DNA from 4 places in the Streptomyces sp. HUAS 31 genome. Region 1 is predicted to be linked to each of the others. Evidence: riboswitches for the same ligand, from Rfam matches in the RefSeq annotation. Region 1 holds a riboswitch; each other region holds the start of a gene.
The links. Region 1 has a riboswitch for cyclic di-AMP ahead of PGH47_RS36630 (peptidoglycan DD-metalloendopeptidase family protein). Riboswitches for the same ligand answer to the same signal wherever they lie in the genome.
Positions count from the first base shown of each region.

Region 2: another riboswitch for cyclic di-AMP. It lies ahead of PGH47_RS31700 (M23 family metallopeptidase); the one in region 1 lies ahead of PGH47_RS36630 (peptidoglycan DD-metalloendopeptidase family protein).
Region 3: another riboswitch for cyclic di-AMP. It lies ahead of PGH47_RS06125 (C40 family peptidase); the one in region 1 lies ahead of PGH47_RS36630 (peptidoglycan DD-metalloendopeptidase family protein).
Region 4: another riboswitch for cyclic di-AMP. It lies ahead of PGH47_RS20395 (M23 family metallopeptidase); the one in region 1 lies ahead of PGH47_RS36630 (peptidoglycan DD-metalloendopeptidase family protein).

Region 1 is NZ_CP116353.1:8,279,432-8,286,490, reverse strand. Features, by position in the region: gene PGH47_RS36650 (MBL fold metallo-hydrolase) at 67-1,242, opposite strand; gene PGH47_RS36645 (glutamate dehydrogenase) at 1,513-2,709, shown strand; gene PGH47_RS36640 (TetR/AcrR family transcriptional regulator) at 2,777-3,397, shown strand; gene PGH47_RS36635 (SGNH/GDSL hydrolase family protein) at 3,501-4,286, opposite strand; gene PGH47_RS36630 (peptidoglycan DD-metalloendopeptidase family protein) at 4,532-5,461, opposite strand; cyclic di-AMP (ydaO/yuaA leader) riboswitch at 5,466-5,631, opposite strand; gene PGH47_RS36625 (alpha-galactosidase) at 5,931-7,059, opposite strand, start outside.
Region 2 is NZ_CP116353.1:7,110,083-7,117,141, forward strand. Features, by position in the region: gene PGH47_RS31690 (M16 family metallopeptidase) at 1-873, shown strand, start outside; gene PGH47_RS31695 (M16 family metallopeptidase) at 870-2,258, shown strand; cyclic di-AMP (ydaO/yuaA leader) riboswitch at 2,472-2,637, shown strand; gene PGH47_RS31700 (M23 family metallopeptidase) at 2,650-3,435, shown strand; gene PGH47_RS31705 (GntR family transcriptional regulator) at 3,624-4,319, shown strand; gene PGH47_RS31710 (HPr family phosphocarrier protein) at 4,499-4,780, opposite strand; gene PGH47_RS31715 (bifunctional acetate--CoA ligase family protein/GNAT family N-acetyltransferase) at 4,959-7,059, shown strand, end outside.
Region 3 is NZ_CP116353.1:1,435,561-1,442,619, forward strand. Features, by position in the region: gene PGH47_RS06115 (ATP-dependent Clp protease proteolytic subunit) at 1-429, shown strand, start outside; gene PGH47_RS06120 (hypothetical protein) at 437-745, shown strand; cyclic di-AMP (ydaO/yuaA leader) riboswitch at 1,165-1,297, shown strand; gene PGH47_RS06125 (C40 family peptidase) at 1,301-1,774, shown strand; gene PGH47_RS06130 (LysE family translocator) at 1,828-2,442, opposite strand; gene PGH47_RS06135 (LysR family transcriptional regulator) at 2,551-3,474, shown strand; gene PGH47_RS06140 (ATP-binding protein) at 3,479-3,937, opposite strand; gene PGH47_RS06145 (helix-turn-helix domain-containing protein) at 4,151-5,020, shown strand; gene PGH47_RS06150 (DUF397 domain-containing protein) at 5,030-5,257, shown strand; gene PGH47_RS06155 (8-amino-7-oxononanoate synthase) at 5,338-6,465, opposite strand; gene bioB (biotin synthase BioB) at 6,639-7,059, shown strand, end outside.
Region 4 is NZ_CP116353.1:4,612,980-4,620,038, reverse strand. Features, by position in the region: gene PGH47_RS20405 (dihydrofolate reductase family protein) at 1-1,052, shown strand, start outside; tRNA gene PGH47_RS20400 (tRNA-Met) at 1,165-1,238, shown strand; cyclic di-AMP (ydaO/yuaA leader) riboswitch at 1,784-1,941, shown strand; gene PGH47_RS20395 (M23 family metallopeptidase) at 1,953-2,978, shown strand; gene PGH47_RS20390 (PrsW family intramembrane metalloprotease) at 3,104-4,453, opposite strand; gene trmB (tRNA (guanosine(46)-N7)-methyltransferase TrmB) at 4,568-5,422, opposite strand; gene lhgO (L-2-hydroxyglutarate oxidase) at 5,462-6,670, opposite strand; gene PGH47_RS20375 (hypothetical protein) at 6,937-7,059, opposite strand, start outside.

The DNA of each region.
Region 1 (7,059 bases):
TGCCGCATGGGGGCGCGAGTGATGATCACTCGCGCCCCCATGGGTCGTTCCTCGACGGCGGTCGCGCTACGAGACCGGCGTGCTGTCCGGCGCCGGAGCCACCGGCGGCCACGCCGGCCACCCCTCGGCGGGCGCCTGGGCGACCTCGCGCCACCACGGCGTCACGGGCCCCAAGGAGGCCGGCTCGAAGGGTTCGCCGCAACGGGGCGCCGCCATCGTGACCCCGGCCTTGTGCGTGGCCCGCATCATCCGCTCGCCCGGCTCCGCCCACGGGTGCGGCGCCAGGTTGAAGGTCCCCCAGTGGATGGGCAGCATGACGCCCGCGGTCGGGTCGCCGCCCTGAAGGTCGAGGTGGGCCCGGACGCCCTCGTCCGGCGTCATGTGGATGTCGGGCCAGAAGTCGGAGTAGGCGCCGACCTGGATCATCGTGGCGTCGAACGGGCCGTGCTCGGCGCCGATGTCCTTGAAGCCCTCGAAGTAGCCGGTGTCACCGCTGTGGTAGATCCGGTGCTCGTCGGAGGCGACGGCCCAGGACGCCCAGAGGGTGTGCTGGGTGTTGCGCAGTCCGCGGCCGCAGAAGTGGCGGGCCGGGGTGGCGGTCAGGGTGAGCCCGCCGACCTTGGTCGCCTCGTGCCAGTCCAGCTCGCGCAGCCGGTCGGCGGACACGCCCCAGTGTTCGAGGTGGCCGCCGACACCGAGCGGCACGGCGAAGACCGTGTCGGTGCCGGCCAGCGCCTTGATCGTCGGCATGTCGAGGTGGTCGTAGTGGTCGTGCGAGATGACAACAACGTCGACCGGGCCGAGCGCGGCGAGCGGCAGCGGCACGGGGTGCAGCCGCTTCGGCCCGGCGAAGGGGAACGGGGAGCAGCGCTCACCCCACACGGGATCGAAGAGGACCCGGTGGCCGTCGATCTCCGCGAGGATGCTGGAGTGCCCCATCCAGGTAATGCGCAGCCCCGTGGCGGGCGGCTTGGCCAGGTCCGCGTAGGTGGTGGGGTGCACCGGAATGGTGCCGTCCGGGGTGCGTCGGGGCCGGGACTCCTTGTCGAAGAAGACCTTGGCGAACTCCAGCATCGACCCGGAGGGCCTGGTGCGGGCCTCGCCCCCCGGGTTCTGGAACACCCCGTCCTTGAAGTGCGGTGATCTGCGGATACGCGCCATGCGCTCACCGCTCGGATCCACGCCGAAGGCCTCGGGCCGCAGGGCGCGCAGCCCGGAGCTCGGGAATCGGAAACCGGCCACGGTACCTCCAGCTGGATTCGGTGAGGAGTTCCATTATGGGCGGCCCGTCCGACACTCTCGGATCCCCCCTGGCCGGGAAGGGTCCGGCGCCCCCACGGCCCACCCCGCCCCCTCCGATCCACACAGATCAACCCGCCACATTGACATGTCCCCATCCCCCTCCGATACTGACTCACCGTTCAGTAGAAGCACAGCCGCGCCTTCGCCCCGAAAGCCCGTCCCAGGTCCCGGACCCCGCTCCCGGGAGACGGCCCCGACCCCGGAGACCCCATGACCACCCCACCCGCCCCGACCACTCCCCTGCTGTCCCTGACCTGGACCGACCACATCACCGGCCGTCAGGGCTTCCTGGTCGTCGACCGGCTGGTGCGCGGCGTGGCCAGTGGCGGGCTGCGGATGCGGCCGGGGTGCACGCTGGAGGAGGTCACGGGTCTCGCGCGGGGCATGAGCATGAAGGAGGCCCTGCACTACGACCCGGAGGCGCGGTACGTCCCCCTGGGCGGCGCCAAGGGCGGCATCGACTGCGATCCCCGGGACCCGGAGGCGTACGGGCTGCTGGTGCGCTACCTGCGGAGCATGCGGCCGTACATCGAGAATCTCTGGACCACCGGCGAGGACCTCGGTCTCGCCCAGGACGTGGTCGACCGGGCGGCGGTCGAGGCGGGGCTCGTCTCGTCGGTCCAGGCCGTGTATCCGCTGCTCGACGACGAGGCGGGATCCCGGCGGCGGCTCGCGGAGGCGTTCGCGGTCGAGGTCGACGGCATCGGGCTGGACGAACTGGTCGGTGGCTGCGGGGTCGCGGAGTCGGTGCTGACCGCGCTGGACCGGGCCGGTGTGCCGTACTGGAGGACGCGCGTCGCCGTGCAGGGCCTGGGGACCATGGGCGGGGCCACGGCTCGCTTCCTCACGCGCGCGGGGCTCACCGTCGTGGCCGTCGCCGACATCAAGGGCACGATCGCCAATCCGGCCGGGCTGGACGTCGAGAGCCTGCTTGCGGCACGCGACGCCCACGGCACCGTCGACCGGGCCGTACTGCGTCCCGGGGACCGCGAGCTGCCGGGCGACGCCTGGCTTTCGGCCGAGGCGGAGGTGCTGGTACCGGCGGCCGTGTCGTACGTGATCGACGCCTCGAACCAGGGCCGTGTCAACGCGCGTTGGATCGCCGAGGCGGCCAACATGCCCGTACGGCCCGACGCCGAGGCGCTGCTGGCCGCCCGGGGCGTCATCGTGCTGCCGGACGTCGTGGTCAACTCGGGTACGAACGCCTGGTGGTGGTGGACGCTGTTCGGGGACATCGGCCCGGACGCCGACGAGGCGTTCGCCCACACACGACGTTCGATGCGCGCCCTGACCGACCTCACGCTGGCGCGTGCCGAGGCGGACGGGACGGCTCCGCGGGTCGCCGCGCACGCCATCGCTGCGGACCGGCTGCCGTTGATCACCGAACGGTTCGGCTGGCACCGGTGACTGCGGTCCCGGGGCCCGGCCGGACCTGGCCGGGGAACGGCCGGTGACGAGGCTTTAGGGTGACGACGTGGCAAGAGTGCGGTTGAGCGTGGCGGAACGGCGTGAGGAGTTGCTGGGCGCCGCCGTCGAGCAGATAGAGGCGCGGGGCGTGGCGGCGGTGAGGATCGCCGACGTGGCCTCGGTGCTCGGCGTGAGCAACGCGCTGGTGCTGTATCACTTCGACACCAAGGAGAAGCTCGTCGCGGCCGCGTTCACCCATGCGGCCGAAGGCGACCTGGCCCGTCTGCGCCGGCTCCTCGGACGCCGTACGACGGCACTGCGGCGGCTGCGGGCGGCCGTGCGCTGGTACGCGCCGACCGGTCAGGCCAAGGGTTGGCGGCTGTGGATCGAGGGCTGGGCGGCGGCGCTGCGCGAACCCGCGCTCCAGGAGGTCACCCGGGACCTCGACCGGCAGTGGAAGGGGGCCATCGCCGAGGTGATCGCCGAGGGCGTCGCCGCCGGCGAGTTCCCCTGCCCGGACCCCGGCGGCACGGCCCTGCGCCTGACGGCCCTCCTCGACGGGCTCGCCGTACAGCTGACGTCGTACCCGGGCTCGATCTCGCGTACGCGTGCCCAGGAGTGGGTGGACGAGGCGCTGGCCCGGGAACTCGGGCTGGAGCGGAAGGCGTTGACGGCGTCGAACCGGTGATGGTGTGTGTGGTGCGAGCACACGTGGCGTGACCACATACGTCCGGGCCGCACCGATCAGCCATCGGTACGGCCCGGACGTATCGGTCGCTCGGGAACCTCTCTCAAGCCACCGATCGGATCCGCATCTTGATGTCGTCCGGGGACAGCGCGCCCTTGGCCGTCACATGGTCGCCCGACGACTCGCCGCGCAGTCGTCGGCCGATCCACGGCACCAGGTACTCGCGGGCCCAGTGGACGTCGTCCCGCCGGACCTCGAGGGTGCCGCGGGGCGGGAGCGGCGGCCAGGGCTGGTCCGGGTCGGCGGGGATCTCCAAGCCGAGGACCTGGCCCGCGCGGAGCGCCACGCGCGTGTGCCCCTCGGGAGACAGGTGGAGCCGGTCGTCGTCCCAGGCGCGGCGGTCCTGAACGGTCTTCAGGGACCACAGGTCGAGCACCGGGCAGCCGTACCGGTCGGCGATGGCGCGCACATGTCCGTTGTACGTGGCGATCTTGCCGCGCAGATGCTTCAGCACGGGCACGCCACGGGTGTCGAAGCCGGTCGTCACCATGACGGTGCCGACGGCCGAGGTGAGCCGGACGATCGCCCGCTCGAAGCGCTCGGCGACCTCGTCGGGGTCGGTTCCGGGTCGGATGATGTCGTTGCCGCCCGCAGAGAACGAGACCAGGTCCGGGGCCAGTTCGGCGGCCTTCGGAAGCTGGTTCTCGATGATCTGGTCGAGCAGTTTGCCGCGTACGGCGAGGTTGGTGTAGTCGAAGTCGCCCTCGGGGCGCCGGTCCGCGAGCAGGACCGCGAACCGGTCGGCCCAGCCGACGAACGCGCCGTCGGGGCCGGGGTCGCCGACGCCCTCGGTGAAGCTGTCCCCCACCGCAACGTACGACCCGATCACTGCACTGCTGTCACTCTTCGAATCGTCTGCCACATCGGCCCATGATTCACCTTCGAATGTGACCTACGCGACCGTAGGAAAGGGTTGACGATCGGTGAGATAAGCCACTCCTAAAGTGTTCACCAAACGTGGAATAACCCTTTGAACAGGGGTGTTGTGGGCGCAACATGCCGAAGGCCGGACCCGGGGATCGGGGTCCGGCCTTCGGCCGCGTGTCAGGCAGGTGGTTCTGGCGTGGCGCCGCGTCAGCCGATGGCGACACCCTTGGCGCGCAGGTAGGCGACCGGGTCCACGTCCGAGCCGTAGTCCGGCGTGGTGCGGATCTCGAAGTGCAGGTGCGGGCCGGTGACGTTGCCGGTCGCACCGGAGAGGCCGATCTGCTGGCCCGCGGTCACCGTCTGGCCGCTGGAGACCGAGAGCGAGGACAGGTGGGCGTACTGGGCGTAGTAGCCGTCGGCGAGCTGGATGACGACCTGGTTGCCGTACGCGCCGCCCCAGCCGGCCGAGACGACGGTGCCCGCGCCGACCGCCTTCAGCGGGGTGCCGGTGGCGGCGGCGAAGTCGACGCCGGTGTGGTAACCGCTGGACCACATGCTGCCCGCGACCTTGTAGCCGGTGCCGAGGGAGGCGCCGGACAGCGGGGCGGAGAAGCCGTTGACGGTGCTGGTGGTCTCGGCGGCCGCGGTCGCCTTCTTGGGCGCGGCGGGCTTCGCGGCGGACGAGTCCTTCGCGGACGACTTGGACGCCGAAGAGGGCTTGGAGGGCGACGACTTGGGGGCGGTCGTCGCGGCCTTCTTGCCGCCGATGGCGAGCTTGAGGCCCGGGTGGATCAGCGACGGGTCGGAGCCGACGGCCTCACGGTTGTCGGCGTAGAGCTTCTTCCAGCCACCGCTGACGTTCTGCTCGTCGGCGATCTTCGAAAGGTAATCGCCGACCTTCACCGAATAGGTCCGCACGTCCGTCTTCTTCTGGGCGACCTTCTTGTCGGCGGCCTTCTGGCCGGCGACCGGAAGGGACTGAACGGCCTTTTCCGAAACGGACTGCGAGGGAGCGGCGTGGGCGCCGGTGGCTCCCATGAGCGGAAGAGCGAGAGCGGCGCCACCGGTTCCGGCGACGGCTATGGAGCGGGTGAAGCGCAGGGACTTCGGACGGCGATGCTTACCCTTCGCGGGCATGACGAATTCCTCTCCGGCGCCTGCGAGGTGAGCTGTCGGGTGCGGGCTGGAGATGCCCGGCCGCGCCATGGCGCGACTTGACCCCTAGCCGTTCCGGAGACCGGAACAGGCGGTTGTACCTGTGGGTCCCCCGCTCCTGCCGTGCACGGGTGAGTTTGCGCGGAATCCGAGCGGCGGCAGGATTGGGCGTCCGTCCGGATTGGTGGCGAACGTAAGCGAGGAAGACGCATGGGAACAAGTGAGAGGTTCCGTCCGAATGCGTTCCTGTTGATCCCTTGTGGGAATTAGCCGTCACCGTGCGTGAAATATGAGGGCGTCGCCCGACTCAAAGCCCCTTGAAAAGCCTATGAATTACGTGGACATGACGGGCGACGCACCGTCACGGCTATGACGCTCCTCACGTGACACTGCTCCAGCTTTCTTTATTGCAGAGCGAGTTGGAATGAAGGTGCCAATTCGGACAGATCGCCTAGATGCGACGGAGTCGAATAACCATCGCATCAAGGTCGCCCTTCAGGTTGGCGCGCAGTCCGTGATGCACCAGTACGGCCCCTCGGTGAATTTCGCCCGTTTCAAGGCATTCATACGCAGCTGTCGGATCCAGACCACGCAGCCGGAGCGCCGGGAGGGGCTCGCCGTAGCTCTGCGCCTGGAGCCAGGCCAAGACGACCGTTTCGTCCCCGAGCACGTACTGCACCGCACTCAGCCCGCCCCGCGGGGGCCGCAACCGGTACAGGTCGCCGCGCTGCACCAGGGGCCGGATCTCCTTGTAGAGCGCCACCCACTCCCCGGCCTCGGCGAGCTCCTCCTCGGTCCACCGCGCGAGGTCGCCGCCGACACCGAGCACCCCGGCCATCGCGCTCACGAACCGGAAGCGCAGCGAGCTGGCACGGTGGTTGAGCATGGCGTTCGGGCTGTCGGTGACCCAGGCGGCCATGGCCCGGGCCGGATGGATCTGGCTGAAGCCGTGCTGGATGGCGAGCCGGTCGAGCGGGTCGGTGTTGTCCGAGGTCCACACCTGGTCCGTACGGCCGAGCACACCGAGGTCGATGCGCCCGCCGCCGCCCGAGCAGGACTCGAAGGCGACGCCGGGGTGAGCGGCGCGCAGCCGGTCCAGCAGGTCGTACAGGGCATGCACATGGTCGACCCACAGGCGCTGCGGATACGCCTCACCGGGCCAGCCGGCATCGCTGAAGCAGCGGTTGAAGTCCCACTTCACATAGTCGATCAGAGCACTGGAGAGCAGCCCGTCGAGCCGCTCCCAGAGGTACTCCCGGACGTCGTCGCGGGCCAGGTTCAGCACGAGCTGATTGCGAAATTCCGTACGCTTTCGTCCCGATTGGTACTGAACCCAATCAGGATGTGCGCGATACAGCTCGCTGTCCGGATTGACCATTTCTGGTTCGACCCAGATGCCGAACTGCATGCCGAGCGCGTGCACGTACTCGGCGAGCGGCTTGAGGCCGGAGGGGAAGCGGTCGGGGTTGGGCGTCCAGTCACCGAGCCCGGCGCGGTCGCTGGTGCGCGTCCCGAACCAGCCGTCGTCCACCACGAACAGCTCGACGCCGATGGCCGCGGCCCGCCGCGCGAGGAGGCTC
Region 2 (7,059 bases), 1.2 Mb from region 1:
CCGTACCACCACACTCCGATCGGTTCGATGGCCGACCTGGACGCGGCCAGCCTGGAGGACGCCCGCGCGTTCTTCCGCACCTACTACGCGCCCAACAACGCCGTCCTGTCCGTCGTCGGCGACATCGACCCGGAGCAGACGCTCGCCTGGGTCGAGAAGTACTTCGGCTCCATCCCGGGCCACGACGGCAAGCCCGCCCCGCGCGACGGCTCGCTGCCCGAGGTCATCGGCGAGCAGCTGCGCGAGGTCGTCGAGGAGAACGTCCCCGCGCGGGCGCTGATGGCCGCCTACCGCCTCCCGAACGACGGCACGCGCGAGTGCGACGCCGCCGACCTGGCGCTGACCGTCCTCGGCGGCGGCGAGTCCTCCCGCCTCTACAACCGCCTCGTGCGCCGCGACCGTACGGCTGTCGCGGCCGGCTTCGGCCTGCTGCGCCTGGCCGGCGCGCCCTCGCTGGGCTGGCTGGACGTGAAGACCTCCGGCGACGTCGAGGTGCCCGTCATCGAGTCGGCCGTCGACGAGGAGCTCGCCCGCTTCGCACAGGAGGGCCCCACCGCCGAGGAGATGGAGCGCGCGCAGGCCCAGCTGGAGCGCGAGTGGCTGGACCGGCTCGGCACCGTCGCGGGCCGCGCCGACGAACTGTGCCGGTACGCCGTCCTGTTCGGCGACCCGCAGCTGGCGTTCACCGCCGTGCAGCGTGTCCTCGACGTCACCGCCGACGAGGTCAAGGCCGTCGCCCAGGCCCGGCTGCGCCCCGACAACCGCGCGGTGCTCGTGTACGAGCCGGTCGGCGACGAGGCCGAGGAACTGGAAGCCGCCGCCACCGACGGGGCCGCCCCCGCCACCGACGAGAACGAGGAGTCGGCGCAGTGACCGAGCTCGCCAGCATGGAGTTCCACCCGCAGCCCCAGGCGGGCCAGGCCCGTCCCTGGGCGTTCCCGGCGCCCGAGCGCGGCAAGCTGGACAACGGCCTCACCGTCCTGCGCTGCCACCGCCCCGGCCAGCAGGTCGTCGCCGTCGAGGTGCTCCTGGACACGCCCCTGGACGCCGAGCCGAAGGGCCTCGACGGCATCGCCACGATCATGGCGCGTGCCCTGTCCGAGGGCACCGACAAGCACACCGCCGAGGAGTTCGCCGCCGAGCTGGAGCGCTGCGGCGCCACGCTCGACGCCTACGCCGACCACCCCGGCGTCCGGGTGAGCCTGGAAGTGCCCGTCTCCCGCCTGCCCAAGGCGCTCGGCCTGCTCGCCGACGCCCTCAGGGCGCCCGCGTTCGAGGACAGCGAGGTCGAGCGCCTGGTGCGCAACCGGCTCGACGAGATCCCGCACGAGCTGGCCAACCCCTCGCGCCGGGCCGCCAAGGAGCTCTCCAAGGAGCTGTTCCCGGCGACCTCGCGCATGTCCCGCCCGCGCCAGGGCACCGAGGAAACCGTCGAGGGCATCGACTCGGCGTCCGTACGCGCCTTCTACGAGCGGCACGTACGCCCCGCCACCTCCACCGTCGTGGTCGTCGGCGACCTCACCGGCGTCGACCTCGACGCCCTGCTCGGCGACACCCTGGGCGCCTGGACCGGCTCGCCGGGCGAGACGCGCGCGGTCCCGCCGGTCGTCGCGGACGACACCGGCCGGGTCGTCATCGTCGACCGCCCCGGCGCCGTCCAGACGCAGCTGCTGATCGGCCGCATCGGCCCCGACCGGCACGACCGCGTGTGGCCCGCGCAGGTGCTCGGCACCTATTGCCTCGGCGGCACCCTCACCTCCCGTCTGGACAAGGTCCTGCGCGAGGAGAAGGGCTACACCTACGGCGTGCGGGCCTTCGGTCAGGTCCTGCGCTCCGCCCCGGAGGGCACGGGCGCGGCGATGCTCGCCATCAGCGGCTCCGTCGACACCCCGAACACCGGTCCGGCCCTGGACGACCTCTGGAAGGTCCTGCGCGGTGTCGCGGCCGAGGGGCTCACCGACGCCGAGCGGGACTTCGCCGTGCAGAACCTCGTCGGGGTGGCGCCGCTGAAGTACGAGACCGCGGCGTCCGTGGCGAACACGCTGGCCGACCAGGTCGAGCAGCACCTGCCCGACGACTACCAGGCGACGCTGTACCAGCAGCTGGCCGCGACCGGCACGGTCGAGGCCACCGCGGCGGCCGTGAGCGCCTTCCCTGTGGACCGTCTGGTGACGATCCTCGTCGGTGACGCGGCCGAGATCCGGGAGCCCGTGGAGGCCCTCGGCATCGGCGAAGTCACGGTCGTGGCAGCCGAGTAGAGGACGGGCTCGCGCCGTCCGGCGCCACGCGCGTGCAGAGGCCCTGGTGACCCTTGAGTCACCAGGGCCCCCTTATGCCCGAATTGAGGGAGAGGTTGCCTGTCTGGTCTGTGGGATGCGCTACAAAAGCCGCGATCCGTTTGGGGATTGAAAGACGCCGCGTTTAGCGTCTTCCGGGCTGTCCGTCAGGCAGTGCGCCGCGCCCGCGGCACCGGACAGCCATCGCCGAGTCCCCGTAAGGCGCGAGCCTGGGGAGCCGGGGACCCACCCGTAGTCCCTGGGGTGAATCGGACGCCCGCGCGAGTCGCGAGGGGGCCCGTAGGAGACCTTCCTGCTCCGAACCCGTCAGCTAACCCGGTAGGCGAGAGGGAAGGAAAGGACCAGCCACTTCATGGCGTTCACCTGCGCCACGGGGAAGAACCGCCCCACCGGGAAGCACCGTAAGCCCGGCCGGTTCGAGCGCACCACCGCCCGCGCGGCCGGAGTCGCCGCGCTCACCGCCACCGGAGTCGTCGGCACCCTGGCCGCCCCCGCGCTCGCCGCCGAGCCCGCCGCGGAGCAGACCGGTCTCATACCCGTCGTCACCGTCGAGAACTCCATCGCGGACCAGATCGACGCCCAGGCCATCGCTCAGGAGCGGGCCGCCGCGGAGGCCGCCGCCGCGAAGAAGGCCGCTCAGGAGGCGGCCCGCGAGAAGGCGGCCGCGAAGGCGAAGGCCGAGCGCGAGGCCAAGGAGCGCGCCGCCCGCGAGGCCGAGCGCAAGCGCCTGCTGTCGTACGTCTCCCCGATCGCCGGCTCGTACGTCTCCACCGGCTACAAGTCCGGCGGCGCCGTCTGGTCCTCCGGAAGCCACACCGGCGTCGACTTCCACGCCGCCAGCGGCACCTCCGTCCACGCGGTCGGCTCCGGCACCGTCGTCGAGGCCGGCTGGGGCGGGGCGTACGGCAACAACATCGTGATCAAGATGAACGACGGCACGTACACGCAGTACGGCCACCTGTCGTCCATCGGCGTCTCGGTCGGCCAGGCCGTCACCCCGGGCCAGCAGATAGGCCTGTCCGGCGCCACCGGCAACGTCACCGGGCCGCACCTGCACTTCGAGGCCCGCACGACGCCGGAGTACGGCTCCGACATCGACCCCGTCGCCTATCTGCGCGGGCACGGCGTGAACGTCTGACGCCACCACCGCGCATCCTCGAAGCCCCGGCTCCCCGAGCCGGGGCTTTCGTTGTTTCCGGACGTTACGCTGACCAAAAAATATCCATGGATTCCGGCTCGCCGTCGGAAATTCCGGCCGGTTGCAATAGAGTCCTCGGGAACACGTCATTCGTCGACGTTTCACGGGGATTAAGGCGGAGGTCGGTCATGCGTATTCCGGCGCACTCGGTGTGCACGGCGATCCGGGACGACATCGTCGCCGGTGTCTACGAGCGCGGCAGCCGGCTCACCGAGGAACTGCTCGCCCGCCGCTACGGCGTCTCCCGTGTCCCCGTGCGCGAGGCCCTGCGCACCCTGGAGGCGGAGGGCTTCGTGGTGACCCGGCGCCACGCGGGCGCGTGCGTCGCCGAACCGACCGAGCAGGAGGCAGCCGACCTGCTGGAGATGCGCGGCCTGCTGGAACCCCTGGGCGCCTCCCGGGCCGCCCAGCGGCGCACCGAGGCCCATCTGAAGGTCCTGCGCGGCCTGGTCAGGCTGGGGCAGGAGCGGGCCAAGCGCGGGAACAGCGACGACCTGCGCTCTCTGGGCAGCTGGTTCCACGAGACGCTCGCCCAGTCCACCGGCAGCCCCGCCCTGACCTCGATACTGGCCCAGCTGCGCCACAAGATCGCCTGGATGTACGCCGTGGAGGCGCCCGCCGATCCCGTGGAGTCCTGGACCGAGCACGGCGCGATCGTGGACGCGGTGGCGCGCGGCGACGGCGAACGCGCCCGCGCGATCACCGCTGTGCACACCGAGCGCTCCCTCGCGGCGCACCGTCTGAGGTTCGGCACCGGCGGCGAGCGCGCGGAGCGTGTGAGGAATTCGCAACATCCCGTAAACATGCCGAGCCTGCGGCATTAACACAGGCGCCGTATACAAAGAAGAGATATTCGGCGGCGGGTAATTTCCGCTGCCCTTTTTCGGATGTGTCACCGCCGTGCGTTAAATTCCGTCGGCGCCCTCCCGAAAACAGCGAAGCCGCGCCCGCCGGAAAGGCGGACGCGGCTTCACCGTTCGATCGGGATACCCGCTCAGGTCATTCAGACCGTCTCGGGCAGCTCCTCGAGTCCCTCGGAGACCAGCTTCGCCAGACGGTCGAGGGCGGCGTCCGCACCCTCGGCGTCGGAGGCGAGGACGATCTCCTCGCCGCCCTGGGCGCCCAGGCCCAGCACGGCCAGCATGGAGGCCGCGTTGACGGGGTTGCCGTCAGCCTTGGCGATCGTCACCGGGATACCTGCGGCCGTGGCGGCCCGGACGAAGATGGAAGCGGGGCGGGCGTGGAGGCCCTCGGCCCAGCCGACGTTGACGCGGCGCTCAGCCATGTGATGCTGCCCTTCGGTGTTCAGGGTTGTCTAGACCAGTTTCCCACACTCGTGAAGCAGGCCGGGAGGGACAAAACACCCTCCCGTGGTGACCGTGGGGTCGCGGCCTCGACCCCATGTGACGTCCCGAACAGACTGCCTCGCGCCGTTGTCGTACGCGAGCCGTAATCTGGGCCCCATGCAGAGCGCCTCGGACAGGCACGAGTACCCCGCCCACTGGGAAGCCGACGTGGTGCTGCGCGACGGCGGCACCGCGCGCATCCGCCCCATCACCGTTGATGACGCCGAGCGCCTGGTCAGCTTCTACGAGCAGGTGTCGGACGAGTCGAAGTACTACCGCTTCTTCGCGCCCTACCCGCGACTGTCCGCGAAGGACGTCCACCGCTTCACGCACCACGACTTTGTGGACCGGGTGGGACTCGCGGCCACGATCGGCGGCGAGTTCATCGCCACCGTACGCTACGACCGGATCGGCGCCGACGGAATGCCCGCGTCCGCACCGGCCGACGAGGCCGAGGTCGCCTTCCTCGTCCAGGACGCCCACCAGGGACGCGGCGTCGCCTCCGCCCTCCTCGAACACATCGCGGCGGTCGCCCGCGAACGCGACATCCGCCGGTTCGCCGCCGAGGTGCTGCCCGCCAACACCAAGATGATCAAGGTGTTCACGGACGCCGGGTACACCCAGAAGCGCAGCTTCGAGGACGGCGTCGTACGCCTGGAGTTCGACCTGGAGCCGACCGACCGCTCGCTCGCCGTGCAGTACGCCCGCGAGCAGCGTGCCGAGGCCCACTCCGTACGGCGGCTGCTGGTGCCCGGCTCCGTCGCCGTCATCGGCACCGGCCGCACCCCCGGCGGCGTCGGCCGCGGCGTCCTCGGCAACATCAGGGACGCCGGGTTCACGGGCCGGCTGTACGCCGTGAACAAGGCGTTCCCCGAGGACCTCAAGGAACTCGACGGGGTGCCCGCGCACCGCTCCGTGCGGGACATCGAGGAGCAGGTCGACCTCGCGGTGGTCGCCGTGCCGGCCGAATACGTCCCCGACGTGGTCACCGAATGCGGCGAGCACGGCGTGCAGGGCCTGGTCGTGCTGTCCGCCGGATACGCCGAGAGCGGGCCCGACGGACGCGAGCGCCAGCGCGAACTCGTCCGGCACGCGCGTACGTACGGCATGCGCATCATCGGCCCGAACGCCTTCGGGATCATCAACACCGCCGACGACGTACGGCTGAACGCCTCACTGGCCCCCGAGATGCCGAGGCCGGGCCGGATCGGCCTCTTCGCGCAGTCCGGCGCCATCGGGATCGCCCTGCTGTCCCGGCTGCACCGCCGCGGCGGCGGGGTCACCGGCGTCACCGGCATCTCGACCTTCGTCTCCTCCGGCAACCGCGCCGACGTCTCCGGCAACGACGTCCTCCAGTACTGGTACGACGACCCGGACACCGACGTCGTCCTCATGTACCTGGAGTCCATCGGCAACCCGCGCAAGTTCACCCGCCTCGCCCGGCGCACGGCAGCCGCGAAGCCGCTCGTCGTGGTGCAGGGCGCGCGGCACGGGGGAGCGGCGCCGCAGGGCCACACCGTGCGGGTCACCCGGCTCCCGCACACCACCGTCTCCGCGCTGCTGCGGCAGGCGGGCGTGATCCGCGTCGACACCATCACCGAGCTGGTGGACGCGGGACTGCTGCTCGCGCGCCAGCCCCTGCCGACCGGACCGCGGGTGGCGATCCTCGGGAACTCCGAGTCGCTGGGCCTGCTGACGTACGACGCCTGTCTGTCCGAGGGCCTGCGGCCGCTGCCGCCGCTGGACCTGACGACCGCGGCGTCGGCCGCCGACTTCCACGAGGCGCTCTCGCACGCGCTCGCCGACGACACCTGCGACGCGGTCGTCGTCACCGCGATACCGGCGATCGGCGACGCGACGACCGGGGACGCCGAGCTGGCGCAGGCCCTGAGCTCGGCGGCCGAGCGGGTGCCGGGCAAGCCCGTCCTGGTGGTGCACGTGGAACTCGGAGGGCTCGCGGAGGCCCTGTCCGCAGCGGCGAGCACCGCGCCCCGGGCCGGTACGACGGCGCCCCGCACCGCAGGCCGCGACCACCCCTTCCGCCCGCTGGACTTCCCGGCCGAACCGCTGCCCGAACCGACGGACACCGACGGGACCACCCCCCGCCTCATCCCCGCCTACCCGGCCGCCGAACGTGCGGTCCGCGCCCTCGGCGAAGCCGTGAAGTACGCCCAGTGGCGGCGCGACGCGGCCGAGCCCGGCAAGGTCCCCGAGCACG
Region 3 (7,059 bases), 6.8 Mb from region 1:
ATCAATTCGCCCGGCGGCTCGTTCAGCGCCATGTCGGCGATCTACGACACGATGCAGTTCGTCTCCTGCGACGTGGAGACGATCTGCCTGGGCCAGGCCGGGTCGAGCGGCGCCGTGCTGCTGGCGGCGGGCACTCCGGGCAAGCGGTTCGCGCTGCCGGGGGCTCGGGTGGTGATCCATCAGCCGGCGCTGACCGAGCCGATCGAGGGGCAGGCCAGTGATCTGGCGATCCAGGCCGCCGAGCTGACGCGGGTGCGGGCGCGGCTGGAGGAGATGCTCGCCCGGCACACCGGACGCGCCCGTGAGCAGGTGGCCGAGGACATCGAGCGGGACAAGGTCCTGACCGCCCAAGAGGCGCTGGAGTACGGACTGGTGGACCGGATCATCCCCAGCCGCAAGGAGACGCTCGCTCCGCCCACGGGGCGGTGACCGGCCGGTGCTGCCACCCGAATTGCCGCCGCTGCCCGCGCTGACGCGGGCGGAGGGCGAGTTGATCGACCGTTATCTTGACGTCGTGGACCTGCTCGGCCGGATCAACCCGGCGCACCACGGCGACACCTATCGCGGACTGCGGGCCGCCCAGGCGCTCGTGAGCAGGGCGGCCGAGCTGCGGGACGCGCTGGCGCTGATGCACCAGCGCGGTGAGACGGAGCTGCACGCTCCCACGCTGGCGCGTGCGTTGCGCGTGCTGGACGGAGAGCGCCGCACGGCTCGCGTCACGGTGCCCCCGCGCTCCGACAGTTGACGACCCCTGCAGCCGGATCCCGGGCGCCCCGGCCCATTGACGAGGCGTCCGGAACGGAGTTGAAACGGACCGAACGGCGTACCCCCTTTCGGCGTAGTCGGCCCTCCTGCCGTGCGGCCGTCAGGGTTGCGCAACAGGCATGAGCGGCAGACGGAATCACGCGCTCCGCCCCTGGTCCGGGACTCCTCGGGCATCTGGACACTCACCCGAACGGGGGGTCACCCACCCGAACGGGTGAGTGGTGAGTAACACCACAAACCCCCGATTCCGTTGGGTATTTCGCTCATCCGTGCGTCAAGATCCCTGTCTGACGACAAGCCCCCGCCACAGCGGCGGGGCGGTCCGGGCGGACGCCGAGTCCTGCCGCCGCCCGGATGACCGGTCGACAGGAGTGGATCGGCAGGAGTGGAGGACCCGAGCAAGACGGGTCGCCGGAGCGGACGTTCGTTCGAACCGAGCAGCCCTTGGGGTGAAGCCGCGGTAACGCGGCCGGGCAACTTCGCCAGCCCGAATCCGACAGGTCATCCTTCTCAGGCGGCTGACGAAGGGTTGCGCATGACTGCGCTCAATCGTGTCCCGTCGCTCATGGTCCGGGCCGGTACGGCTTCGGCCCTCACCATCGCCGCCGTGGGCGGCTCGATAGTGGCACCCGGCTTCACGTCCGAGGCCGAGGCAGCCACACCGGCGTCGAAGGCACTTCAGGTCGCGGCCTCCAAGAAGGGCTCCCCGTACCGGTGGGGCGCCACGGGCCCGAACCGGTTCGACTGCTCGGGGCTGACGCTCTACTCGTTCAAGAAGGCGGGCAAGAAGCTGCCCCGCACGGCTGCCCAGCAGTACAACAAGACCCGCCACATCTCCGCCAAGAACCGCAAGGCCGGGGACCTGGTGTTCTTCCACTCGGGGTCGTACGTCTACCACGTCGGCATCTACGCCGGGAAGGGAAAGATCTGGCACTCCCCGAAGACCGGGGACGTGGTCAAGCTGCAGAAGATCTGGACCAGGAGCGTCTGGTACGGCCGGGTCAAGTGACCTGCCCGGGGGCGGTGGCGGCACCCTGACGCGCCGTCACCGCTCTCGGGGCCTCACAGGGCGAGCAGCGGACCCGCGAGCAGGGCCGCGCCGAAGGCCGTCAGTGCGGCGCCGGTGGCGACCGTGACCGCACGTGCGGCGCGCGGCCGGCGCAGCCATCTGCCGAGCCGGTCCACCAGCAGGGCGACCACCTGGAACCACACCAGGGCGATCGCCAGCACGATCATGGCCAGCAGGAGAGTCCGGGGCAGGGCCGGAGCGCCCGCGGGCACGAACTGCGGCAGCACGCTGAGGAACGTGAGGGACGCCTTCGGGTTGAGGGCGTTGGTCACGAAGCCCTGCCGCAGTGGCCGGGCGGTGGACTCCGCACGCGTGTCCACGACTTCGGTGGGCCGCTGCCGCAGGGTCTGCACGCCCAGGTACAGCACATAGACGCCGCCGACCACCTGGAGCGCGCGGAACAGCGCCGGTACGGCGGCCAGGACCGCCGCCACGCCGACGACCGCCATCGTCACGTGCACCAGCAGCCCCGCCCCGATCCCGAGCGCACAGGCGATGCCCGCCCGGCGGGAGACGAGGGCGTTGCGTACGACGACGGTGAAGTCGGCCCCGGGCATGGCGACCAGGCCGGCGGAGACACCGGTGAAGGCGATGAGCTGAGCGTCCATGGACCCCAGCGTGCCGCCCGCCAGCCTTCAGTAGGTATTTCGAATATTCTGGCAATCCCTAAAGCACTTCTTAAGGCAGATGCGTGACCGAGGCGGAAGGAGGGCCGCATGTACGACCCGGTCCGGCTCGCCGCCCTGGTGGCGGTCGCGGAGGCGGGCTCGATCACCCGCGCCGCCGAACGGCTGGGGTACACCACGCCCGCGCTCTCCCAGCAGCTGGCCAAGCTGGAGCGCGAGGCGGGCACGGCCCTTCTGGTACGGCACCACAGGGGCACACGGCTGACGGGTGCGGGCGAGCTTCTGGTGGCCCGGGCGCGGCGGGTGCTCGACGAGCTGGACCGGGCCCGGCACGAACTCGCCCGGCTGACCGGCCTGTCCGGCGGCACCCTGCGCCTCGGCACCTTCCAGACGGCCGGCATCCATCTGCTGCCGCCGGCCCTGAGCGCCTTCCGCCGGGCGCATCCGGACGTGGAGCTGACGGTCGCCGACTACGAACCGTCGGCCGGTGTCGCCGCGGTGGCGGCGGGCGAGGTCGATCTGGCGCTGACGCACACCTACGAGCCCGCGGAACCGACCCCGCTGCCCGCATCCGTGGGCGTCGAGCCGGTCCTCGTCGAGGAACTGGTCCTGGTGTCCGCGCCGGGCCATGTGCTGACCAGCGGCGCCACGCGGCTGCCGCTGACCGAGCTGGCCGGGCAGCCGCTGATCAGCATGGCGCCGGACGCTCCGGCCCGGCGGGGTGTGGAGGCGGCGCTGACCGAGGCGGGGGCCATGCCGTCGGTGCTGGTGGCGACGCCGGGGTACCTGCTGGTGTGCGCCCTGGCCAGTGCGGGGCTCGGGGTCGCGGTCGTACCGGAGATGGTGGCGCGCACGTCGGTCGCTCCGGTGGGCGTGCGTGCGCTGGAGGGCGGGCGGTTGCGCCGTACGATCTCGGTCGCCTATCGCGGCGACGAGGCGGCTCCCGCCGCGGACGCCTTCCGGGCTCTGCTGCGCGGCACGTTCGCCCGCTCCGGGCAGCCGCTGCAGCCGTGAAGGGTCAGGACTCCTGCGGTCCCGCGGCGACGACCGGCTCGGCGGGGACCGTCCACGGCAGTTCGATGGAGACGGTCTTGCCGCCCTCGCGGGTGGGGCGCACTCTCAACTTGCCGCCGCATTCCGCGGTCAGCCAGCGGATGATCACCATGCCGCGTCCGTTGTCCTGCTGCACGGCGGCCGGCAGCCGCTTGGGGAATCGCGGATGGCTGTCGGTGACACCGATGCGCAGGTGTTCGTCACGGTCCAGCGCGAGGTCCACCGTGAAGGTGGGTGACTGGCCGAGGGTGTGCTGTACGGCGTTGGTGGTGAGTTCGGAGACGATCAGGCGGATGGTGTCGGCCACTTCCGTGTCCGGTGGCAGGCCCCATTCGGTGAGGGTGGTGAGCACGTAGGCCCGGGCCGCGGAGACCGAGGCGGGATCGCTCGGCAGAGTGACGGATGCTTCCAGGTGATCTGCCATGGCGACGTCGTCCCTTTCCCACGGGACCGTGGTCCGACACGGAGCGGATGGTTCGAGTACGGTCCCGGACTGGTGCTTCGTCGCCAGACTGCCATTACCGCACCCGTCACGGGTGGCGATCCACCAAGATATGCATATATCTGTCGCTCGAAGCGGTGAACTCTGCGACGGCAGAGCGTATTTGGGTGGCTCGGTTGGAGTAAGGAGTAGCCCATGCAGCACGGTCCCGCGGTACGCCGCCGGAAACTGGGCGCGGAACTGCGTGCGTTACGCACCGGGGCGGGGTTCACCAGCGGTGAGGCGGCCCGGCTGGCGGGCTGGCATCAATCCAAGGTGAGCCGGATCGAAACCGGCGCCAGCGGGGTGAAACCGGCCGATGTGCGGTTACTGCTCGACGTCTACGGCGTGGAGGACGCCCAACTGCGGGAATTGCTGGTGGTGTTGGCGGGCTCCGACGAGGGCGGTGGCCGGCATCACTGGTGGCACGCGTACCGCGGAGTACTGCCGCCGACGTACCGGGACTTCATCAGCCTGGAGTCCCAGGCGAGGGCGATGCGCACGCTGGAGACGTCGGTGGTACCCGGTCTGCTCCAGACGCCCGAGTACGCCCGGGCGGTGACCCGGGCCGCCGTCGGCGGGCTCGACGGCGACACCGACGACCGCCTCGACGCGCTGGTCGCGGTGCGGCTGGCCAGGCAGGACGTGCTGCGCGCGGATCCGCCGCTGAAGCTGAGCGCGGTGCTGGACGAGGCGGTGCTGCGCCGGGAGATCGGCGGGCCCGAGGTGATGGCGCGGCAGCTGAGCCGGCTGATGGAGGCCGCCCGACTGCCCCAAGTCCGCCTTCAGGTGCTGCCGTTCAGGGCCGGCGAGCATGTCGGCATCACTGGCCCTTTCGTTATCTTCTCATTTTCGAGCACTTCTGATCTGGATGTGGTTGTTCTCGACCACTTGACGAGTAGCCTCTACCTCGAACGGAAAGAAGACCTCCAGGCCTACACGGAGGCCTTCAACACCCTTCGGATCCACGCCCTTTCGCCCGAGGAATCGTTGGATTACATCGCCGCGCTAGGTGGCGGTGTGTAAGGAGGCACCATGACAGCAATGCCTCGGAACCTCATGTCCAGCACCGAACTGGCAGGTGCGCGGTGGTTGCGCAGCAGCTACAGCACCGGTGCGAACAACTGCGTCGAGACGGCACGGCCGCACTCCGGTCCCTGGACCGGGCTGCTCGCGGTGCGCGACTCCAAGGACCCGGCCGGCCCCGCGCTGCTCTTCTCCCCCGAGAGCTGGGCGGGTTTCACGGCCGCGCTCCAGTCCTGACCACCCTGACCGATCAGATCAACCCTGATCGATTCTGATCAGTTCCATCCGATGTGCGAGCAGGGCCGTGTCACGCCGACTCATGGTCGTGTCTCGCCGATCACTCGAACAGCGCGCTCGATCTCGGCCTCGGAGAGGTCCGCGCGGGCGGTCAGCCTCAGCCGTGAGATGCCGTCGGGAACGGAGGGAGGACGGAAACAGCCCACGGCGAGGCCCGCCGCACGGCACTCGGCCGCCCAGCGCACGGCCTTCTCCGGGGACGGGGCGCGCACGGAGACGACGGCGGCGTCCGGACGTACCGCCTCCAGACCCTCGGCGGTCAGCCGTGCGTGGAGTTCACGTGCCACCGCACCCGCCCGCGCCGCCCGCTCCGGTTCACGGCGCAGCAGCCTGAGCGCCGCCAGGGCCGCGCCCGTGGACGCCGGGGCGAGACCCGTGTCGAAGATGAACGTCCGCGCGGTGTTGACGAGATGCTCGATCACCCGCGCGGGGCCGAGGACGGCGCCGCCCTGGCTGCCGAGGGACTTGGACAGCGTGACGGTGACGACGACGTCGTCCGCCCCCGCGAGCCCGGCCGCCCACGCCGCGCCGCGCCCGCCGTCACCCAGGACGCCCAGGCCGTGGGCGTCGTCGACCAGTAGCCCGGCGCCGCGCTCCCGGCACGCCTCGGCGTACTCGGCCAGCGGGGCCGCGTCGCCGTCGACGGAGAAGACGGTGTCGGACACGACGACCGCCGTGCCCTCGTGCGTGTGCAGGGCCTTGCGTACCGCCTCCGGCTCGGAGTGCGGGACGACCTGGGTGGTGCCCCTGGCCAGTCGGCAGCCGTCGATGAGCGAGGCGTGGTTGCCGGCGTCCGACACGATCAGCGAGCCGTGCGGCGCCAGCGCGGTGACCGCGGCGAGGTTGGCCGCGTAGCCCGACGAGAGGACCAGCGCCGCCTCGAAGCCGCAGAAGTCGGCCAGCTCGCGCTCCAGCTCGGCGTGCAGCTGCGTCGTGCCCGTGACGAGCCGGGAGCCGGTCGCGCCGCCGCCCCAGGTGCGCGAGGCACGCGCCGCGCCCTCGGTGACCTCCGAATGGCGGGCCAGGCCCAGATAGTCGTTGCTCGCGAGATCGAGGAGCGGTGATACGGCGGGCCGGGGGCGCAGGGTCCGTACGAGCCCGGCGCGGCGGCGCAGCTCCGCCTGCTCGTCGATCCAGCCGAACGCCATGGTTCCTCCGGGGCTTTGGTGAGCGGTACACAGACGTCGCTTTTGTAGGCAGTGGACAGACCCTAGCCGTACGGCGGCCCGCCCACGGTGTGGCAATACCCACACATCGAAACGACAGGGTTGTGCAAACTCACCTTGGCTCGGACGCCCTCCGTACGTCAGGATCAGCTTCCATGGACCTGCTGAACACGCTGGTGGACAAGGGGCTTCGGCGCGAGCTGCCGACCCGCGAGGAAGCCTTGGCCGTCCTCGCCACTTCCGACGACGACCTGCTCGATGTGGTGGCCGCGGCCGGCAAGGTGCGCCGGCACTGGTTCGGCCGACGGGTGAAACTCAACTATCTGGTCAACCTGAAGTCGGGCCTGTGCCCCGAGGACTGCTCCTACTGTTCGCAGCGCCTCGGCTCCACCACCGGCATCCTGAAGTACACCTGGCTCAAGCCGGACCAGGCCTCCCAGGCTGCCGCCGCCGGATTGGCGGGTGGCGCCAAGCGGGTGTGTCTGGTGGCGTCCGGGCGCGGCCCGACCGACCGCGACGTGGACCGGGTCTCCGAGACCATCAAGGCCATCAAGGACCAGAACGAGGGCGTCGAGG
Region 4 (7,059 bases), 3.7 Mb from region 1:
TGCTGTCCGGTCCGGCCGACTTCGACCGGGTCGACGAGGTCCGGGCGTCCGTGGACGCCATCCTGATCGGCGCCGGCACGATCCGGGCGGACAACCCGCGGCTGTTGGTGAACTCGGCCGAGCGGCGGGCCGCGCGGGTGGCGGCGGGCAGGCCGGAGTACCCGCTGAAGGTCACGGTCAGCGCGTCCGGCGAGCTGGACGCGGCCGCGAACTTCTGGCACACCGGCGGCGACAAGATCGTCTACACGACGGAGAAGGGCGCGGAGCGGCTGCGCCGGGAGCCGGTCGCGGCGGACGTCGTCGCGCTGGGACCCGAGCTGGACTGGCGGGCCCTGCTGGCACATCTGCGCGAGGTGCGCGGTGTCGAGCGGCTGATGGTCGAGGGCGGCGGCACCATCCACACCCAGCTGATGACACAGGGGCTGGCGGACGAGCTGCAGCTGGTGCTGGCGCCGCTGTTCGTGGGCGACCCCGAGGCGCCGCGGTTGTTCGGGCCGGGCGGCTACCAGGGTGGCCGGCTGCGGCTGCTGGAGTCGCGTCGCATCGAGGACGTCGTACTGATGCGCTACGCGCCGACGGCACCCGGCACCGGCGCCCTCCCCGCCGCCGCGGACCGGCACTGGCTGGCGCTGGCGTGCGAGCTGGCGGAGCGGTGCCCGCCGTCGGAGACGGCCTTCAGCGTCGGCGCGGTGGTTGTCGCGGCCGACGGGACCGAGCTGGCGCGCGGGTACTCCCGGGAGGGCGGCGATCCGGTGGCGCATGCGGAGGAGGCGGCACTGGCGAAGATCGCGGCCGGGGATCCGAGGCTCGCGTCCGCCACGGTGTACAGCAGCCTGGAGCCGTGCACCCACCGCTCGTCCCGCCCGGTGCCCTGCGCGCGGCTGATCCTCCGGGCGGGGGCCCGCCGGGTGGTGACGGCCTGGCGGGAGCCGGACACCTTCGTGGCGGGCGCCGACGGGAGCGGGATGCTGGCGGCGCAGGGCGTGGAGGTGCTGGTGCTGCCGGAGTACGAGGAGCGCGCCAAGGCGCCCAACGCCCACCTGCTGCCCTGAGCGCCAGGGTGTGACACGGCCCGCACAGCTGTCCGAAAAGTCCTGGTCAGGACAGTGCCCCGGAAAGTCGTGTGCTTCGGGTCCCGCGGATGGCGTACTATTGAGTCATCGCCGCGGGGTGGAGCAGCTCGGTAGCTCGCTGGGCTCATAACCCAGAGGTCGCAGGTTCAAATCCTGTCCCCGCTACTGAAGGCTCAGGGCCGGAACTGATTCAGTTCCGGCCCTGAGTGTTTTCCCGGTCGGGCTCTCAGCGCTCGCTCCCCACCGCCGCTTCGGCAACCCTGGTGAGGTGGAGGAAGGGCGGATCTCATATGCCCGCCGGTTCGTCCGCTTGACGTCGGCGGACGGTTCTACGACCCCGAGAGGGCCTTCGCGGGACGCACCGAGGCGCTGTGCGAACCGGGGGCGTTGCTCGGTGTGCTTTCGGTGGAGGTGCGACGGCACTCCGGTGGAGGGATGGCGGACGACATGGCGCTCATTGCCGTGCGCCGACCTTGACCGTCGTCACCGGGGGTGATCGGACGACCGCCCTCCGCATAACAACTGACATACCGTCAATATCTGTGTGGCCTCTGAGGTTTGGCCAACTCGCCCGATTTAGGCCGCTCGTGACCTGTAAGTCCGGGCGAAAATCGTTAATGATCAAGAGGAACAGCTTGGAATCCGCACCTCGCGTCTATTAACGTTCGATAACGCAGCGCGGTCGTCCCAGCCGTCACAAGAGGCGGCTCCGTGCGCACGCGCCGAGTCCCGCAAGGGAGCCGGGGAACCACCACCCTGGGGTGAATCGCGCGAATATCGCCGGGAAGTCACGGTTGATATACGCGCGTAGGAGACCTTCCTGCTCCGAACCCGTCAGCTAACCCGGTAGGCGAGAAGGAAGGAAAGGAGTACGCCCACGTGGCGTCCAACCGGCCTGCTCCGCAAGCCCCGTTCGTGCCGAGTCAACGCGACACCGACACCTTCGGCTACGACCGTTTCCGCACCGACGAGGGCCCGTTCGAGGAGTGGAACCCCACCGCGGAGTCCATTCGCCCCGTTCGTGGCAGGCACCGCGTCTCCAAGCAGCGTGGCGGGGGACTCGCCCGCAGCTCCACGGTTCTCGGCGTCGGCGTCATAGCCGCCGTCGGCGCGGGCGGCATGGCCAGCGCGAACAGCGGCAAGCCGCCGGTCGCCATCACCATGCCCGACCTGCCGCTGATCTCCGACGACTCGTCCGAGCCGGCCGACGACGCGGCCACCGCGCTCAGCACGATGGGCGAGACCACCGAGCAGACCGCGCAGGGCACCTCGGACGCCGGTGAGGCGCTGCGCAGCCGGATCATCGCCCAGGCCGAGCTCCAGCAGGACCAGATCGACAACAAGGCCGCCGCCGCTGCCGTCGCCGCCGCCGAGAAGGAGGCCGCCGACGCGGCCGCCAAGGCGGAGAAGGAGGCCAAGGCCAAGGCCGCCGCCGCGAAGGCAGCCGCCGAGGAAGAGGCCCGCAAGAAGGCCGAGGCCGAGCGCCTCGCCGAGCTGGCCAAGCAGTACACGCTGCCGACCTCCTCGTACACGATCACCTCGACGTTCGGTCAGGCCGGCGCCTACTGGTCCTCCGGGTACCACACGGGCCTCGACTTCGCCGCCCCCACCGGGACGCTGATCAAGGCGATCCACTCCGGCACGGTCACCTTCGCCGGCTGGGACGGCTCCTACGGCTACAAGACCGAGATCACCCTCGACGACGGCACCGAGCTCTGGTTCGCGCACCAGTCCTCGATCAGCGTCAGCGTGGGCCAGAAGGTCAACACGGGCGACGTCATCGGCCGCGTCGGCGCCACGGGCAATGTCACCGGCGCCCACCTCCACCTCGAGGTGCACCCCGGCGGCAGCACCAGCGGCATCGACCCGATGGCCTGGCTCCAGGGCAAGGGCCTCACCCCCTGATTCCACCCCTGGACGGGTATCGCGTCTGATCCCCGGCAGTCCTGGCGACGACCCCCCGACGCCAGGGCTGCCGGTTTTCGGCATGTCCGGAAGAGTCCGTCAACGCCCCCGGTACGCCGGCCCGGTCACGTCCGGTACGGGTTGTAAGCGGGGTACGGCGCCGGGCCGTACATCGGCCCTTCGACCTGGCCGTAGGACTGCCAGTAGACCGGCAGCGGCGCCACGTGCGGGTGGCCGTAACCGTGCTCGTGCCCCCGCCAGGACTGTGCGGCGGCCGCGTGCTCCAGGGCAGGGCGGGCGAACTCCCGGCGGTGCCACAGCGCGTGCAGCAACTCCTGCTCCCGTACGACGAAGTCGGCGCCGGCCCGGCCGCGGCGGCCCCGGTGCCGCAGGAACGCCAGCGAGGTGGCGTAGGCCTCGTACTGCGCCACGGTCCGCGCCGCCGTCCGTCCGCCGTGCCGGCGCGCGTACTGCCGGGCCACCCGCCGTTCCCGCATCGAGCCCAGCGCGAACGGTTCGCCCGGCGACAGCCAGCCGGCGACGACATAGGCGGGCAGCTCCTCGCGCACGGTCCGCAGCTCGCGCTGCCGGGTCCAGATCACCAGCCAGGTCAGCAGCCCGAACGCGGGCACCATGAGGGTCGCGTACACGGCGAAGAAGCCGTACTCGCCGAAGGCCGAGGAGCCGTTCCACATCGCGTGCATGCCCATGGCGAGCAGCAGGCCGAGGAGCGGGAGCAGGACGCGGCGCACCTGCTGGCGCTCGCCCGACAGCGCGGCGATCCCGAAGCCGATGCCGGTCAGGACCGTGAAGAGCGGGTGCGCGAAGGGCGACATGATGACGCGGACGAAGAAGGTCGCCGCCGTGACGGAGGCGATGCCGCTGTCGCCGCTGAGCTGGTCGGTACCGAAGGCGGTACCCAGGTAGAGGATGTTCTCGGTGAAGGCGAAGCCGGTGGCGGTGACGCCGGCTATCACCACGCCGTCGACGATGCCGGTGAAGTCCCGGCGGCGGAACAGGAAGACCAGCAGCACGGCCGCGGCCTTCGCCAGCTCCTCCACGACGGGCGCTATGACGGTCGCGCCCAGGGTGTCCGCGTGCGACGGGTCGGCCGTCGCGGTCGCTATCCATCTCGTCGCGAAGCTGTTGGCGACGATCGCTATCAGCGCCGCCGCGCAGGCGCCCCAGGCGAACGAGAACAGCAGATTGCGCCAGGGACCCGGCTCGACCCGGTCCAGCCAGCGGAAGGACGCCACCAGCAGCGGCACGGGCAGCACGGCGAGCCCGAGTCCGACCAGGAACCCCTCGGTGCCGGTCTGCTCACGCACCAGCGCAAGGATGACAAGGCCGGAGAGCGCGAGGAGGGTGCTGAGCGCGCCGTAGCGCACCCATCGCTTCTGCCACCAGTGCGCGTGCCGCAGTGCGCCGCCGGTGGGACCGGTGGGGTGCGTCGGGTACGGGGGACAGGTGGCCACGGCATTGACCCTAACGAGGCAGGGGCGCCGCCCGCAGCAGCGCGAGGGGGCTCGGGCGCCGGTGGGGGGTTGCTGCTGTCGATGTTCTCGTCGGTGCTGTTCTTCCCGCTGCTCCTACCGCTGTACGCGGCGGAAGAGCAGGTCGTTCACCACATGACCCTTGTCCAGTCCCTGGCCCTCGAAACGGGTCAGCGGCCGGAACTCGGGACGGGGCGCGAAACCGCCGTCGGGGGCGGTGTTCTCGAAGTCGGGATGAGCGGTCAGCACTTCGAGCATCTGCTCGGCGTACGGCTCCCAGTCGGTGGCGCAGTGCAGCAGTGCGCCGGGTCGCAGCCGGGTCGCGGCGAGGCCGAGGAACTCGGGCTGGATGAGGCGCCGCTTGTGGTGCCGCTTCTTGGGCCAGGGGTCCGGGAAGTAGACGCGCAGCCCGTCGAGCGCGTCCGGCTCCAGCATCTCCCGCAGCAGGATGATGGCGTCCCCGTTGCCCACGCGGACGTTGCCGAGCCCGTGGTGGTCGGCGAGGTTGAGGAGGTTGCCCTGCCCCGGGGTGTGGACGTCGACGGCGAGGATGTTGGTGCCGGGGTCGCCGGCGGCCATCTGCGCGGTGGCCTCGCCCATGCCGAAGCCGATCTCCAGGACGACGGGGTTGTCGTTCCCGAACAGTTCGGCCAGGTCGACGACGTGCTGCCCGTCGATGTCCAGGCCCCATTTGGGCCACAGTCGCTGCAACGCGTCCGCCTGGCCCGCGGTCACCCGGCTGCGGCGCGGCTGGAAACTGCGGATCCGCCGCTCGAAGTGCGACCCGGCCGGATCGGCCTTGGGCCCGTCCGGGAACCGCGGCTCACCCTTGGCCCGGGTGTGCCGGACGGAGACCCCGGGGGCATGACGCACGCCCTCTTCACCGGTTCCGGGCTGAGCCGGGGTGGTGGCGGGCTGGGGGGCTTCGGAGGCGTTGAGGGAGTCAGACACAGTGGGGTCGATTTTACGGGGAGCGGGACGCACCGGGTTTCACACCGAGCCCAGCACCGCCAGCGCCCTGCGGGCCACCTCCCGGCCGATCGGCAGCGAAGCCGTCGCCGCGGGGCTCGGGGCGTTCAGTACGTGCACCGCCCGGGGGCCCTCGCTGATCAGGAAGTCGTCCACCAGTGACCCGTCCCGCAGCACCGCCTGCGCCCGCACCCCCGCGGCCGAGGGCACCAGGTCGTCCGACGTCACCGCGGGCAGCAGCCTGCGCACCGCCACCGTGAACGCCGCCTTGGACACCGACCGCCGCAGCTCCCCGGCGCCGTACCGCCAGTGCCGGCGCGCCATCCGCCAGGCTCCCGGCCAGGCCAGCGTCGTCCCGACCTCCCTGGGCCGTACGACACCCCAGTCGTAGCCCTCCCGGGCCAGCGCCGGCACCGCGTTGGGGCCGATGTGCACGCCGCCGTCGATGCCGCGCGTGAGATGCACGCCGAGGAAGGGGAACGCCGGGTCCGGCACCGGATAGACCAGCCCCCGCACCAGCTCGGGCCGTGCCAGGGAGTAGTACTCGCCCCGGAACGGCACGATCCGCACCTCCGGCTCGTCCCCAGTGAGCCGGGCCACCTCGTCGCAGTACAGCCCGGCGCAGTTCACCAGGACCCGTCCGCGCACGATGTCCCCGGCCGTCGTGCGCACGGCGACCCCCAGGTCCGGCCGCCGGTCGACACGCTCGACCTCGGCGCCGTAGCGGATGTCCGCCCCCGAGCCCTCGGCCAGCTGCCGGGCGACCCCGACGAAGTCGCACACGCCCGTCGTCCCGACGTGTATGGCGGCGAGGCCGCGCACCTCGGGTTCGTACTCCGTGATCTCGGGGGACCGCAGCTCCCGGACCGGAATGCCGTTCTCCCGGCCGCGCTGCACCAGGGCGTGCAGGCGGGGCAGCTCCTCGCGCTCGGTCGCGACGATCAGCTTGCCGGTGACGGCGTGCGCGATGCCGTACTCCGCGCAGAACTTGACCATCTCGGCGGCGCCCCGCACCGCGTACCGCGCCTTGAGGGATCCCGGCCGGTAGTAGATCCCGCTGTGGATGACCCCGCTGTTGCGTCCCGTCTGATGCCGGGCCGGTCCCGGTTCCTTCTCCAGCACGGTCACCCGGGTGCCCGGCGCCGCCCGCGTGATCGCGTACGCCGTGGCCAGCCCGACGATGCCACCGCCGACCACGAGCACGTCACAGTCGTAAGCGATCGCCCGCACCTGCCCCACCTCCCGGTTCCGATAATGCACTGCGCCACTGACAGTGCGGTCAAACCCACGGAACGCCGCGCTCCGTCCCCGGTGCCGGCGCTCGTGCCCCCGGCGAGGCGATTCCCGGTGATTACGGGGGAGAACCTTGGGCAAGGCCGGGAATTCCGGCCATTCGCCTGCCTCGAATCGGCCACGGAAAGTTCACGCGGTTCGCCGCAGGGCAGCACGAAGGGCGGCCCGGGCATGCCGGGCCGCCGGTCCTCCGGGCGGGACACCTAGGCCGGCGCCATCAGCAGCGGCCGTGCCCGCTCCCGCAGCTCCACGACCCGCGGTTCGTCGCCGTAGGGCTCCAGGCGGTGCAGCAGGTCCTTCACGTACTCCGTGGTGCGCGCGGACGA